2 regions of the Pseudoalteromonas sp. TAP-3C genome follow, and region 2 is predicted to be linked to the other one. Evidence: riboswitches for the same ligand, from Rfam matches in the RefSeq annotation. Region 2 holds a riboswitch; the other holds the start of a gene.
The links. Region 2 has a riboswitch for lysine ahead of lysC (lysine-sensitive aspartokinase 3). Riboswitches for the same ligand answer to the same signal wherever they lie in the genome.
Positions count from the first base shown of each region.

Region 1: linked by a shared signal. The riboswitch ahead of dapA (4-hydroxy-tetrahydrodipicolinate synthase) and the one ahead of lysC (lysine-sensitive aspartokinase 3) in region 2 are both predicted to bind lysine.

Region 1 is NZ_CM187618.1:69,011-77,298, reverse strand. It holds gene AC6H44_RS00375 (OmpA family protein) at 1-994, opposite strand, end outside; gene AC6H44_RS00370 (protein adenylyltransferase SelO) at 1,313-2,722, opposite strand; gene AC6H44_RS00365 (DNA-3-methyladenine glycosylase I) at 2,731-3,429, opposite strand; lysine riboswitch at 3,617-3,795, shown strand; gene dapA (4-hydroxy-tetrahydrodipicolinate synthase) at 3,925-4,809, shown strand; gene AC6H44_RS00355 (2,3,4,5-tetrahydropyridine-2,6-dicarboxylate N-succinyltransferase) at 4,825-5,565, shown strand; gene AC6H44_RS00350 (PLP-dependent decarboxylase) at 5,565-6,770, shown strand; gene AC6H44_RS00345 (succinylglutamate desuccinylase/aspartoacylase family protein) at 6,776-7,897, shown strand; gene AC6H44_RS00340 (phospholipase A) at 8,080-8,288, shown strand, end outside.
Region 2 is NZ_CM187618.1:1,287,858-1,296,145, reverse strand. It holds gene AC6H44_RS06140 (sodium-dependent transporter) at 1-104, opposite strand, end outside; gene AC6H44_RS06135 (4'-phosphopantetheinyl transferase family protein) at 271-1,029, shown strand; gene lysC (lysine-sensitive aspartokinase 3) at 1,006-2,397, opposite strand; lysine riboswitch at 2,473-2,645, opposite strand; gene nhaD (sodium:proton antiporter NhaD) at 2,744-3,991, opposite strand; gene AC6H44_RS06120 (MksB family condensin complex protein) at 4,187-5,458, shown strand; gene AC6H44_RS06115 (condensin complex protein MksE) at 5,464-6,012, shown strand; gene AC6H44_RS06110 (Mks condensin complex protein MksF) at 6,009-8,288, shown strand, end outside.

The DNA of each region.
Region 1 (8,288 bases), 1.2 Mb from region 2:
TTTCTGCATTTGCTTGTGCTGTATTTGCAGGATTTTTCAAACGCTCTTCCCCATATCCTTTTGTAGAAATACGGTTTTGTGCAATACCATCTTTGATAAGCTCTTTAGCAACATCTTCTGCGCGTTTTTTAGATAACGCCATATTGTACTTTGCATCACCCGATGCAGAAGCATGGCCTTCTAATACAACCGTTGCATCAGTATATTCTTTCATAAACTGAGCAACTTGAGCGATGTCATTAAAATATCTATTCGGTACTTCAGCAGTATCAAAAGGGAAAGTAACTAATAAGTTAACGGTCACTTCTTTCTCTTCATATACAGTACAGCCTAAGCTATCAACGGCATCTGTCATTGGCGTATTAGCACATTTGTCGTCACCATCGTAAATACCGTCGTTATCGCTATCCATTGGTGTGGCGGCTACTACAGGCTCTGGTGCAGGCTCAACAGCGGCTGCCGGTGCGGTGTTTTGACCAAAAAAGTAGTTTATACCTAATTTAGCGCCTACATCGGTATAGCCTTTATCAAGACCTTGGTAAACACTGGTTTCAGCATTCACAAATAACCCGTCAGTGATAAAATGACGGTAACCTACACCAGCATTAGCAAATGTATTTTCATCTACAACATCAATCTCTTTTAGGCCAAATAAACCGTAAAAAGGACCGCCACCAAAGTGGTAAAGTGCATCAATACCGTAACGCTCGCCGTCGATATTGTTGCGATTATTAAGTACTTTGTCGTGTGCATTAAAGTCCATATCAGCGTATTCTAAACGCGCACTCCAGTAATCGTTAAAGCGGTAACCAAGCTCTGCGCCCCAACCTGTTGATTCGTTAACGTCAAGACCTGCTTGCTCACGCATGTTTTTCCATGAAGCGTCATAGTAGTCACCAAACGCACCGATGTAAAAACCTTCTTTTTCAGCAGCGAATGATGATGCGCTAGTTGCAGCTAACGCGATGGCAATTGTAAGTGATTTTAATTTCATTGTTTTCTTCCCAGTTTAACAACTAAAAATGTAGCTAATTAAGTTTTAGCTCTACCTATTCTTTATACAATACCAAAGCATTTGTTAATCAATACTTAACGTAGAATATATTTTTCAATATTTTAAATAAACTTAAACGGTTTAACTGTATACCGTTTTGCAAATAACAGTGCAAATGGCAAATAATCGTTTTCAAACCATTCGAACGCCAGCCTTTATAAACATGATGATAGCACCCGTTTATAGTTTGCCCTATAGATAAACACTGCCATAGTAAAAATGATCCTTCATATTTACTTTAACACATAAAAAAAATACTCAAGTACCACAAAATGTACGGTAATTTTTATCATCTTCTGGGGGCTTTTGAAACTCTTTAGCTTCCACACTGCTCATGTAAGGTGTCGCCATCACTTTACTAAAGCGCGCTAGCAGCTCACTACTGCCCTGAGTAATATACTGAGTAATAATGTCTTCGATAAGATGATTACGTGGAATAACACTCGGATTTGCTTGTCGCATCATCTGATAGCTATGCTCACCTGTGTATATTTGCCACAGTTTAACCCACTCACTAAGGACTGATGGTATTTCAGCTTGTCCATTTAACGACTCGGTTAAGGTATTAAACGTATTAGTGTAATCAAGCTGGTGCTTTTTCAATAACCCTAACAACTCCCCCACCAACTCATTATTTTTCTCATGCGCGACTGTTAACCCTAACTTTTGCGCCCACATAGCGCTAAATTGTTGATCAAATTGCGTTGAAAAATCTGCAATTAAAGGGGTCATCATTGCCACCGCTTGCTCATCATCGTCACTTATTAAAGGCATTAAGCTTTCGGCTAAACGTGCGCAGTTCCAACTAGCCATATTTGGCTGATTACCAAACGCGTAACGCCCTTGTTTATCAATAGAGCTGAACACGGTATCAAAATCAAACTGATTCATCATCGCACATGGGCCATAGTCTATGGTTTCACCACTAACAAGGGTGTTATCCGTGTTCATAACGCCATGAATAAAACCCACCCTCATCCAACTCACAACTAATTTAACTTGGCTGTTAATCACTGCGGCTAAAAAATTTAAATAACGCTGAGCGCCCGTACTATTAATCTCAGGATAGTGTCTTTGAATGGCTGAGTCGGCCAAGTTTTTTAAGCTAGCAACATCACCTTGGGTGGCTAAATATTGAAACGAGCCCACCCGTATATGACTGCTTGCGAGTCGCGTTACAATAGCGCCTGGTTGTGGCGGGTTACGATAAACCGTTTCGCCACTGCCCACCACAGCCAAACAACGGGTTGTAGGTATGCCAAGCGCATGCATTGCCTCACTCATTACGTACTCACGAATGGCAGGGCCTAACGCACAGCGGCCATCTCCACCACGTGAGAATGGCGTAGCGCCAGCACCTTTTAATTGAATATCCCAAAGCTGGTTTTTATCATCGCTAATAGCGCCTAACAAGTGCGCCCTGCCATCGCCTAAACGAGGAGAAAAATGCCCAAACTGGTGACCAGAATACCCCAGCGCAACGGCAGGAATAGCTTGGATTTCATTGCCACTGAATATGTTTGCGCATGACTCGCTACTGACCTGTATATTAAATTGCTCTGCTAAGCGATCGTTCCATAACAATAATTGTGGCGCTGCCACTTTGGCCGGATGATCAACAAGGGCAAAACCCTCACCAATGTCGGTATACCTTGGCATTAATTTCATCATTAATCCTATTGTTGTTGGCTTATTCCCACTCGATTGTCGCCTACACCATAAGCAACAATTAAGCTTAGCTCTTGCATACTTAAGCCACTTTGCTGCTGTAGTTGATTAAAAAAAGCTTGTGCTGCGCTCAATGATTTTTTAGTTTGCAACCCACCATCAATAATTTTGTGTGCACGTAAATAACCTTCTACATCTCGAGAAAGTAAAAAAGTATCTTTCCCTAAGGCACGCAGAGTATACGGGCCCGTATTCCCCCCTAAACGCGCGCCATGTTTTTTTAAATACGCCCACAAGCCAATAATATCCTCGCTTGGCCAACTAGCAATAAACTGACTAAAACTGCCATGCTGCTGTGCAATTTCATGGATCATGTAGGCATTTTCAGTAATGGTTTTTACTTTTTTAAAATTACGTACAATCCGCTCATCACTGGCTTTTTGCTCAAGCATATCCGGTGGCATCATCAGTAATTTTTCAACATTAAAGTCCCAAAAAACCTCTCTAAAGCCACTCCATTTACTATTAATCACCGACCAATAAAAACCACTTTGAAATACCTTGCGAGTAAATTCTTCTAACCAATCATCATCACTTAGTGCAATGAGTTGCTGTGTTGATAAGGGTTTTGCAAGTAATAACTTAAGCATTTTTTCAGAGCCCTTTCGCTCTACTGCTCGCTTATAAATATCGCTAAATTTTTCCATCTGCTTAATGCCTTACTTCGACCATAGTACTAGTGTACGAGAAAAGCAGCCAATACGTAACAGCTGTCAATTAAGATGAATTAACCTGTATTTAGTCACTTGACACCTAGACGGCTAAAGTGGTTTAATCGCCTTACTTACCCTATTACATTGTATTTGCTAATTGGTTTTTCAACAGCAAGTGCAAAGGGCTGGAAGAGGTGCGTTATTCAGGTAGCGTATGTTAGGAGCACAAACTCCATTGAGCATACGTAAGGGGAATTAACGCCGAGAGGTAATACTTTTTGTGAAAGGTTACTTCGGGCGACTAGGTTGAATCCTAGCGACTGTCACCAATAACATATTTGGTGGAGAGCTTCTGGTCTTAGTATAATAAGGCCATGCGCCCTGTTATTTAAGCCCATTCGCTCTTCGAATTATTCATTCGAACGATGTTAATGCGGCTGTATTCATACAATGCCTTAACTCTTCGAATTACTTATAAGTTCGTGAGAGATGATCAATAACTTCAATTTAAACGACTATCCATTGTGGACTGCGCTGATCACCCCATTTGATCAAGATGGCCTCGTTGATTACGCAGCATTAAATACCCTAGTAGCTGAACAAGAAGCGGCCAATAATGGTATTTTGTTACTAGGTAGCACAGGTGAAGGCTTAGCCCTTACCCTCAAAGAGCAACAAGCGATTGTTGAACATGTTTGCCAATTGGCACCAACCGTCCCCTTAATGGTTGCCGTTGGCGGCATGAACCTCAAACAGCAGATAGCTTGGGTTGAATACTGCAACCAATTACCTATTCACGGTTATTTGCTGGGCTCTCCCCTATACGCCAAGCCAGGCGTAGTTGGCCAAACCCACTGGTTTGAAAGCTTGCTTAATGCCAGTAAGCACCCTTGTATGCTTTATAACGTACCAGGGCGAAGTGCGGTTGATATTCCACCAGCCGTTATTAGCAACTTAAAAGATCATAAAAACTTATGGGCGCTTAAAGAAGCCAGTGGCGACATTGCCAAGTTTGAAGGCTTTAGAAATGCAGCCCCAGCGCTTGCTATTTTTAGTGGCGATGACGCGCTAATGCCATACTTTGCCCAAGCTGGCGCAAAAGGTTTAGTGTCTGTGGCTGCGAATGCGTGGCCTGTACAAACCCACGAGTTTGTAAAACGTAGCCTCAGTGGCCAGCACCCCAATTTATTTGCCGACTGGTCACAAGCCATTCAAAGCTTGTTTGCCGTGGCAAACCCTATCCCCGTTAAAGTATTGATGTATTTACAAGGGCGAATTAACAGCCCGTATTTGCGGCCACCTTTAACGCACCTTGAGTTAACGCAAACTGATTGTATTAACAACGCAAACAACACCATTTTATCTTGGCATTAAACACAGGTTTTTATAATGAGCTGGTTAGCACTATTAAATAATTTAGAATCGGGCGCAGTACGCGCAGCAACACAAGACAAAAGCGGCCAATGGCATGCAAACGTTGCCGTAAAACAAGGTATTTTAGAAGCGTTTAAAAACGGCACCAATACTGAATTTCCAGGTGGTTTTGTTGATAAGCACAACTTGGCACCACAAGAGTTTACCGTTGAAAAGGGTGTCCGTATGGTGCCCGGTGGCTCAAGTGTGCGCCGGGGGGCACATGTTGCCAAAGGGACTATTATTATGCCGCCTGCCTATGTAAACATTGGCGCATTTATTGACGAAGGCACTATGGTAGATAGCCATGTACTTGTAGGTTCGTGTGCTCAAGTGGGCAAAAACGTGCATTTAAGTGCTGCGGTACAACTAGGCGGTGTACTTGAACCAATAGGTGCAAGCCCAGTGGTAGTAGAAGATGATGCATTCATCGGTGCAGGCTGTGTGATTGTCGAAGGCGTAGTGGTAAAAAAAGGTGCCGTACTTGCCCCAGGCGTACGTTTATCAGCAACCATTCCTGTATACGATTGCGTCAATGAGCGTCAACTAGATAAAGGCGAGCCAATTCCAGAATACGCGATTGTTATTCCTGGTTCTCGTCCGGCATCTAACGCATGGGCTCGCGAGCAAGGTTTAAGCATGTCATGTGCATTAATCGTTAAATACCGCGATGAACAAAGTGATGCCTCATTACTACTTGAAGAGGTTTTACGTTAATGAGCTTTTTGAGCACGCATGTTAAAAACGCCATCACTGAGCTATCAACTAAACTTGATACGCCATTTTTTGTTTACGACCTTGATACATTAAACGCACATTTAGCGCGTTTAGTGACGCAAACTGAGGTAAAACTGTGGTATGCCGTAAAAGCTAACCCATTATCTAAAGTGATTCAACGCTTAGATAACGCAGGTTTTAATTTTGACGTGGCAAGCAAAGGCGAACTTGAACAAGTACTTGCGCAAGGCATTAACAGCGAGCGCGTGCTCAATACGGGGCCTGCAAAGAGCCCTAAACAAATTAAACACTTTATTGCGCGTGGCGTGCGTATTTTTGTTGCCGAAAGCCTCAATCAAGTACGTTGGCTGAATGAGCAAGCCATTGCTCAACAATGCCAACTGCAAGTGCTGCTACGTGTACAACTACGCTGGCCTGAAGGTGAAAAAAACCCCCTTGGTGGCGATAGTCTTACCCCCTTTGGTTTAGGCTGTGACGAATGGCAAACGCTAAATACTAGCGACTACAAAGCACTTAGCTTTGACGGCCTGCATATTTTCCAGTGGGGTAATATGCTCAGTAGTGACAAGCTCGCCGAGCTTTGGTCACAAATGGTTGCACCACTGCAACAACTTGCTAGCGATTTAGCTATTCACTTAAAAGTACTCGACTTAGGCGGTGGTTTAGGTATTCCTTACACGCTTAATGATCCGACTCTAAGTTGGGATAAACTCATTACAGCCCTTGCAAAAATTAAACGTGATGCTGGCGTTGAAGAGCTGTGGATGGAGCTTGGTCGTTATGCGGTGGGTGAATGCGGCCATTACGCCACAGCGGTGGTTGAGCGCAAATTAAACTACGGCCAACAACAAGTCATTATGAGTGGCGGCATTAATCATTTATTACGCCCTGCCGTCACCAGCCAAAATTTCCCAGCGCAGTTATTACGTGACTCAACAGCAGCAAATCAAGCAATGAGTTTATATGGCCCCTTATGCACCGCGCTTGACTGTTTAGGTAAACACCAATTACCAAACGATTTAAATGAACAAGACTGGTTAGTGTTTAGTCAATGTGGCGCGTACGGCTTTAGCGAAAGCATGCCGTATTTTTTATGCCATGAACTCGCTGGTGAATACGTGATACACAATGGCGAGCTTAACTGTGTTCGCCAAGCAGAAGCCGCTAGCTACTACTTAAGGTAATTGAAATGAGTATGACAACTGCAATCAGTCAAGCAAACATCGTGGTTGGTGAAGTCGCCAACGGCCTGCCGCTGACAATTCCTGTGTATCGCTTAAAAGGTGATGGCACAGGCCCTAGTGTGTATATACAAGCCAATATGCATGGCGCTGAAGTGCAAGGCAATGCGGTTATTTATCAACTACTTGAGCAGCTTAAAAATCTTCAGCTTAAAGGTGATATCACCCTCGTGCCGTATGCTAACCCAATTGGTTGTAATCAAAAATCAGGGGAGTTTACCCTTGGCCGCTTCGATCCAATCACTGGCACCAACTGGAACCGCATGTATCACTGTAATAATCAGCTGGCGAGCCAATTTGCCGAGCAATACCGTGATGCCGATGAGCAAAGCTTAAAAAGTGCGTTTAAAGCCACACTGATTGATGAGGTAGATCAACAACTCAACGGCCCAGCTTATCGATTAACTACCGGTAAGCGTATTGCCCTTAATTTACAAAAACTCGCGCACCAAGCTGATATCGTGCTGGATTTACACACCGGGCCTATTTCAAGCCAGCATTTATATTGTCCAGATTACGCCAAGGCCAGCGCCAGCTATTTCAACATTCCCCATGTTTTGTTCATTCCGAATGACTTTGATGGCGCCATGGATGAAGCCAGCTTCTGCCCATGGTGGCAGCTTACCGAGGCATTAGCTCAGCAAGGCCGTGAGTTTAACGTGCAAGTTGAAGCGTTCACGGTCGAGCTTGGCAGCCAAGAAAAGATAAATTTAGCTGCCGCTTTTAATGACGCCAATAGCATTTTAAGTTACTTAAACCATAAGCAAGTATTGCTTGATGCACCACACCAACCAAAACAAATGGTTCGCTACGGCTGTCATTTAAATGATTACCTTGCTTATTATGCGCCTATGGGCGGCATGGTTGAATATATAGCGCCGCTTGGCGGGCATATTAAAGCCGGCGAGCCAATTGCTAAAGTATTGCGTATGGAGCGCTACCTCAGCGAGCAGCCTCTACAAACCCTCACACTTGATTGTGACGCCATCGCGATTTTGCACTTTGCCTCAGCAAGCGTAAACCAAGGCACTGAACTTTATAAATTTTTTACTAACGTATTTGAGCTTTAATTTTTATGTAAAGCTCAACCCTTCTCATTGCGTGAGAGTGTACTGGTTAATTATCAATCAGTTACATAGTAAAGGCGACTTAGGTCGCTTTTCTTTTTAGAAAAGCGCTCATTAAAACACTAAAAAAGCGTTATAATAAAAAATATTTTATAACACTCTCTATCACTCACCAAGGAACTATAATGGGCTGGCGTCACTGGATATTACTTTTAAGCTTTTTTAGCGTCACTGTTACTGCTGAGGAAACAGCACAAAATGAGCAAGACAATAACCTCGAACTGGTAAAACAATGTATTTTAAACGAAGCTATTGCCGGCGACGGTGAGCAAACACTCAATCAACTTCGTCAAAAATGTTCTGCACTAGAAGAAAGTAAACAACTTACCGCCAT
Region 2 (8,288 bases):
GCCTGTGTAGGAAAGCCCCATATATTACCTAACCCTACCGCAGCACCGGCTGCTGCCAATACAAAACCAAGTCGACTTTGAAAACCATCACGCACTTGTGTCATACACTTACAAATCTGTTATTATTTTAACGAATGTGAATTAAACCATATTTAACAGCGACTGAGTAATAAAAATGTCCTTAGCGCGTATAACAACAAACAACCGCTCACAAACTACCCAGCTTAGGGTGATAAATATGTAATCGGTCGTCATTTTTAACGAGCAATGATGAATTCAACTTACTTCGAAAACCAGCTAGCAGTCACGCACGCTAAAGCAGATAATAATCAGTGCATTGTAATGCTTGACGCAACCACCCTCAATGTGAGTGAATTTGATTTACCCCAATATTTAAGCCCTTTTGAGCTCAATGTTATTGCTCGGCGCAAGACCCCACAGGCTAAACAAGAATATTTAGCTACACGGCTAGTGCTAAAGTATTTAGTGAAAACTGCTTTTACTTGCTATGCCCCTCTAAAACTGGCTGATATCAGCTCTGAATTTAACCCTGATAATAGTAAACTAGAGTTACATATTAACAATACAACTGACGTGATCAGTTGCTGTATTTCTCATTCTCATGGATTTATAGGTGCAGCGTTAAATGTTGCATCAACGCAATTTGGTTTTGATATTGAAAAAATTAGTTTAAAACGCCCTTTTAATAAACTCGCTAAACACTTTTACCATCCAGCCGAATTGAGCTTAATAACCGATACCGATAATATAACAACTCAAGCACATTACTTTTTTAGGATTTGGACGTTAAAAGAAGCGCTGGCTAAAGCCACCAGCCGCCCTATTGCTCAGCTATTAAGCCCTAATGTGTTTAACGAACTTAATAACGCACAGCTTACAGCCAGCAGCAATACACTGGCAGGGGTACACAATAAAATGTTTGATATAAGCGTTGTGGCAAAAAAAAGCACCGACTGGCGGTGCTCAATAATGACTATTAACGATTTACGAAGCGCACTGACCCTCTAGTAATCGGCTGTGAATAGCTTGAACCACTGCATCTGACTCGCTTTGCTCCACTAAAAAGCATAGGTTATGTTTACTTGCACCATGACAAATAAGGCGAATATTAAACTCGCTCAATACCTGCATTAAATTCATTTCATGCTGGCGCAAAACAATTTCAGAGCCAATTAACGCCACCAGTGTTAAATTATTTTCAACCGATACATGGCAAAATTCAGCCAGTTTATCTAAACATGCTTGTTCTAGCTCTGGGCGCGATGCATTCGGCGCATTATCAAGGGTAATTGCTACACTAATTTCAGAGGTAGTAACTAAATCAACCGAAATATTACATTCACTTAAAATAGTAAATATACGGGCTAAAAAGCCACTGGCTAATAGCATTTCTGGGCTTTTAAGGGTTAATAATATTTGGTTTTTACGTTGCGTTACCGCACGAATACTAGGTAGCTGCGATTTTTCACGCTCAATCCACGTACCGCCAAGTTCTGGTTCTGTGCTTGAGCCAACAAATACATTAATATGGCTGCGACTAGCTGGCAAAATAGTGGCTGGATGCAGCACTTTAGCGCCAAAGGTCGCCATTTCTGCCGCTTCATCAAAACTTAAACGGGCAATAGGTGTCGCTTTTACACACAAACGCGGATCGGTGCTAAAAATACCGACTACGTCAGTCCAAATATACACACTTTTAGCGTTAATAGCCTCAGCAAGCAGTGCGGCGCTATAATCTGAGCCGCCTCGACCAAGGGTGGTGGTTAAATTGTTTGCATCGCTGCCAATAAACCCTTGGGTCACAATAACGCTATCATCAAGCAGCGGAATTAAATGTGTTTTAGCGGCTTGCGCTGTGGCGGCCACATTAGGTGTTGCTTTACCGAATTGACTATCGGTTTTTAACACTTGGCGAACATCAAAACGCGCTGCATTTAAACCCTTTAACCGCAATACCTGCGTAAACAAGTACGACGATAAGCGCTCACCAAAGCTCAGTAACTCATCGTGTTGCTGCTCAGTATTGAGTGTTTGTGCCGCCAATGTTTGAAATGCATCAAGCGTTTGATTAAAGCCAAGGGCTAAGTCATCATCTAATGCCAAATGATTTAAAATAGCCTGCTGAATCGCAAGTACACCGTCAATATGCAGTTGGCGCTCGGTGGCTTCAATATCCACCTTGCAAAGTGCCACCAAGTGATTAGTTACACCAGCACTGGCGCTTACTGCAACAATTCGAACGCTGCTATCGTTTACAATAATTTCGCTACAACGGCTCATGGCCTCAAAATTGGCCACGCTGGTGCCACCAAATTTGGCAACAATGTAATCTGATTTTGTGCTCTGTGAACTTTGTGGCACTGATTGGTTAGTCATTTCGTCTCCTTTGGCGGCATCCAAACCGCAATAAAACAAGAAGAACTTGGCAGGAAATAAAGATAAGAAAAATCCACTGCCAGAAGCTCTCCACCTAAATTGGTGACAGTTTTGAGGATTCAGCCCCATAAACCGAAAAACAATAGTAACGACCCATTATTTTCCTCGGCGAGTACTTCCCTTCTTAATGGTCGAAGGCTGTCGTTGCCTCACATTAAGTACCTAAGTATCGCACCTCTTCTGAATGGTTTATTAACCTGTGGCTAATAAAACAAAACCGCACTAAAAGTGCGGCTTTGAAAGTTATCGTTTAGACGTCTAGCTGTCAAGTCGTTTTACTATAAAATCAAATAAAACTGCCCATTAGGTAAGAGCCCACATAACCAAAGGTGTAACACACTAACAAATACAACGATAAACGAAGGTAACTTGCAAACGTCAGCTCTTTTACCTTACTCATGGCTATAATACCCGCCGCCGAACCAATAATTAGCATAGAGCCACCTACACCAGTTGCATACGTAAACGACAACCAATGCTGTTGGCTCATTACAATATCGGCTTTTAATAACGCAGCCGTCAGTGGCACGTTATCAACACCTGCGGATAAAATACCCATTAAGTAGTTTGCATACTCGGGCGCCATTACTGTATACAAGTTAGTAAATTGGCTCAGTACTCCCACTTCTTTTAACGCACCCACAAGCAATAACACCCCTACGAAAAACAATAAGGTGTCGTATTCTATGTCGCGTATAAAGTCGATCATATCTTTGTTAATGTCTTTTTTGCGCATTAAAAATTGCGCCACTAAAAACATAATCGATAACCCCAGCAAAAAGGTAAGTAAAGGCGGTACGCTATATAAAACACTCAATGTTAAGGTTGCTATCACCGTCATCAAAAATATAATGGCGATAGTAATATCCGTTTTTTCGATACGTTTAAAACTGGCTTTTTTAAACGTTAACTGCTTGTTCATACCCATCGATAATAATGTGGCTAATAACAGTACACTTAATAAAGCGGGTATGATTAACAGTAATAAATGACTAATGGTAACTTTGCCATCAAGGAAAATCATTAGCGTGGTGACATCACCGGTGATCAGCGATACACCACCAGAGTTAACCGCAAAAACAATCAGTGTGGCGTATTTAACTAATTTTTTGGCTTCAAGCTTTAATGACATAATAACAGCCAAGGAAATCAATGTGGCTGTCACGTTGTCGGAAATAGAGGAAAATAAAAACGCAAAACTCCCCACCAAAAACATCAGCTTTCGCTCACTAATGCTGGTTGGCATAATACGATTTACCACATTTTCGATAAGTCCTTTGGAGTTTAAATAGGCAACAAAGGTCATTGCGGCCATTAAAAATAACCATAAAGAAGCAATTTCTAAAATATTGTGGTCAAGGAGGGTTTGCGTTGTTTCGGGGCTTTGCCCATTAAGAGGAAAAATAAAGGAGATAATCCAACAAAGCGTGCCAAAAAATAATGTTGTTTTTGCTTTGTTTACGTGAATCACATCCTCGATAACGATAAGCAAAAAAGCAACCGCTATCAGCGTTAAAATAATTGAGGAAACCATGATATTAAACAACCTTCGAGGTTAAGTAAAAAATTGAAAACGGATAAAAATATACCCACAAACTCTGTGCGCCCATATTCGGCGCGGATCCTATCACCAAGAGGATATAAAAACTATTATTAAATCGCGGTAAAAACGAATACCATACACCTTTTAGATATATAAAATAACAAATACTAGGAAGTTGTACGTCTTATGATCCCAGCTAAAAAGCGACTTAATACCCTCAACGAGCATTGGGGCGTGCTAGAGCTATTATTTAAACGCTTTAAAATGGCCGACTTTAGTATTAAAGATCTTCAAAATGCCATTAAACAAAAACAACCCACGTGGAACAATGAGCGTATTTATAAAGAAACTAATCGGTTATTAAATCAAGACATTATTATTCCCTTGGCTAAATCATCACAACTTGAAATAAACCGCGCCATCGCCGATTTTGCCATTTTTTTGCTGCAAGAAGAACACTTAGGCTTAGCACAAGAAATTAGCGTATTGGTTGAAGATTTAGCTCGCTTAGGGAATCGCCTTTTAAACGCAGGTGAAATAGAGGATTTTGATGATTTACGCCGCTTTAGTCGCATTATGGATGACCGGGTGCGTAAAATAATTAAACTGTTTTTACACAACGAAAACGCCATTTTAAATATTGTTGAACAAGCCAAATCTAATAATGCAGTGCAATCGCTACAAAAGCGTTATAAAGCTGTTATAGAAGCGTTTGATGAATACATAGAACCCATGCTGGAAATGGTGGATATTCGAGGCGATTTTCATGCTTGTTTTACCCTTATTGAGCAACAGATTAGCAGCCAAATAGAGCATATTGAACGCTCAGGTAAAGCATACAGCGATAAACGCATGCTTGAGCAATTGCGTACCCGTATTCTAGAAATGCACCTAGTTGGCCGGATAAGTTTACGTAAAAGTGCCGATATGCTAATGCCACTGCGTGAAGAGCTGCGTCGCAATAACCTCATTACCCGCCAAGCCGCAAAAGTATTAGGGCTAATACGTAAAAATGGCGTGGATAATATGCTCAGCGCCGTACAGCCACATTTTGTAAGCGATGCACAAAAGTATTCGCTTGGGCAACAGCGCCATATTGTTGCTTATATGGCAAGCCTGGCTGAGTTTGAACACCACGAATATCAGCTGCCAGAGCAAAATGATGTGCCTGCGTTTGTCACGCCAAACATTCCTGATTATCACGATGTGAAAGCACAATTTACCAAGCGCTTTAAAAAACAGCGACAAAAACCACAGCCTTTGCTGCAATTTTTAGATGAAAGCTACCCAGAACTTGAAGCCGACGAAATGCTGTTCCTATATCAAAAACTAGTGAGCGACAATACTCTACACATTAGTCAAAGCGATAAAAAAGCACGCGTTACTATTGCAGGCCAACACTTTTCGCTATATCCCTTTAATTTTGAGCCTCAGGCCAATAAAGCCGAGCACGAGTAATGACCATGACACAGATAAATTTAAATGAGCTCTCTCACTTACAAGCTATAAATAAAAAATTAGTCGCCGGTTACCACATCTGCGAACAAGACACCGTAATGTGGCAAGAGCTTGACCAACAAATAGACGCCTACAGCGCTTTGTTTAGCGCATTAGGTCATGAGCTAAAACACGATAGCCGTGGCTTTTATTATTTTGCCAGCGATGAAAGCACCCCTAATATGGGCAAAATATCGCGCGCGATAGCGCTCACCGTTTATATTTTAATTGAACATTTTGCCAACACCGGTAAAGACCCAATGCGTGCATTATTTGATGAACCAAACGATTTAGAGTTAATGCAAACCTTGGTACAACTTAATAAACACTTGTTCGATCAGCTTGAAATATTTTCAGGCTCTGATTTACGCAAAGATGTGTATTTACGCATGGTGCGTTTGGGCCTTGCCCGCGAAGTGGAAAGCGGCTTTATGCTGCAGGCGCCAATTCATCGCTATATTGATGCGTTAATGGAAGTAAATGAAGAAACCTTTATTAGTGAGGACGAGCAATGAAAAACTTATACGGACTGAGTAAACTCGCCCTACTCAATACCGCAGGCTATGCAAAATGTGTGATCCCACTGGATAAAAGTAGCTCCATTTGTGCGCCTAACAACACCGGTAAAAGCTCGGTAATTAATGCGCTGCAATTTCCGCTGATTAACGATTTACGCCTAACCGAATGGGATGGCCACGATTTAGATGAAACCCGTAAGTTTTATTTTTCATCCGATCAATCCTACATTTTATTACAAGCCGACTTACCTCATGGCTCAGTGGTGATTGGCGTGGCAGGCTTAGGTAAAATTGCCGGTTATGCACACCAATATTTTTGCTATCAAGGCAAACTTGATTTAGCCCAGTACACCCAAGGCAATACCATTATTAAGTTTACTAAGCTGTTTAATCACTTAAAGCAGCAAGGTTACAATCCGATAGAGCTTAAAGCGCAAGAGTTAAACGCCCTACTTACAGGTGGAGCAACGCAATTTGACGGTGAGATCAATTTAAAAATGATCCCCCTTAACAACGTTCAAGACTCAGCAATATACAAAGAAATATTTCGCCGTATTCTTAATTTACATAAATTAGGCGCAAACGACGTTAAGCGCTTTATGTTACGTGTGTTTGAGCGCCACATGTCAAATTCAAAGGTCGATTTTTACGAGGTATGGCGCCGTTCGTTTGATAAAGTTAATCGCGCAAAGCGTGAATTAAAAGCCCTTGAGTCAATGCAAGAGCCCATAGCCGCCCTTGAATCAATGCTTGAAAACCAAACGGTGCTAAAAGGTAAACTGGCCGCTTATGCACCAAAAATTGACCAAGCGTTGATTGATTTTGATACGTATCAGCAAGAGCAACTAAGCGAGCTCAACATCGCCCTTGAAGATATTGAGCACGAAAAACACGAGTTTGAACAAAAACAAAGCCTATATGTGCAACAATCGCGCGATATAGAGCGTAAGCAAACCCAAATTGAACAGTGGTTTTTAGATTACAATGCCCTTAAAAGTGAATTTGAACTGGTTAATAAAGCCACGCTCAAAACCAACCTTACGCAGTTAAAAAATGACTATGAGTCGTTGTCGCATTCTATAACCAGTGCACAAGGTCAAAGCCTGCACACCCTTGATTACCGCATTAGCGAAACACAAAAACAAATTAAAAGCTTAAAGTTACAACTTAAAAACTTAGAATTTAATTTATTTACACGCATGCGCGAAGACTTATCACTGAAAGAAGTAGAAGACATATCGCGACTGCTAAACCCCGATATTCTCTCCTTTGCCACCACCAGCAATGGCGATATCACCATTGATGATGACGACGCCTTTGGCGAATTTTTATCTCTGCTTAGTGAAAATGTAAAAGGCGGTGTGCTTACCCTACCCGGTGCCAGTATTAAACTTAAAAAGCTCTCGCCGGTACAAATGCAAAGCGGCGAAAACAAAGAGCAACTGAGCGCACAGCTTAATGCGCTAGAACACTCATTAAAAGAGTTTAAACAACAGCGCGACGTAGCAGCAAACGTGGCCGATAAACAAAAAGAAAAAGACGCTTTGTATGATGAGCTAATGAGTTTAGAGGCTGCATTAAAACGCTTAGAACAATTTGAAGTGATGCAACAGTCGGTTGATGCCCAAGCGATGCTCAAAGAGCAGCTTTTAGCCGAACGCGAACAAGTAGACGACTACCTGCAAGATATTCAAAAAAACAGTGGCTCTATTGCTGACAGGCGATCACTTATCAAATCAAAGCAGGCACAAATTAATCGTCAAACAGAGCGCCTGCGCCAAGTTAAAACCGAGCGCATTGACCATACATTAGATTTATACAGTGGCAAAGTAACGCCTTACATGATTGATATTCAAATCGACTTTGATAATTTAAGCGATTTAATTCATCACTTTAATAAAGACTGCCAAGCGCTACGTAACTTCGATATAAATGTACGTAATACCTATATGCATATTTACAATGCCGGTATTACCAAATTTGATAACGAAAACGATGAGTTTAGTAAATACCAAAAACTTATTAGCGCGTTTCATAATATTGATAACGAACGTGATGCGGTTGAGCGCCAAGGTCGCGTTGCTCTCACCGAAGTGGCCGCAACCATTAAAGGCCTGCGCGAAGATTTAGACCGCTTACGCCGTGAAATGAATAGCTTTAATAAAGGCATAAGCCAGCATCGTATTTCAAACCTGCAAGCATTTAAAATTAATGTTATCCCGCGCAAAATGTTGGTAGATAGCATTGATACTATTATTAGTACGTCTAACCAA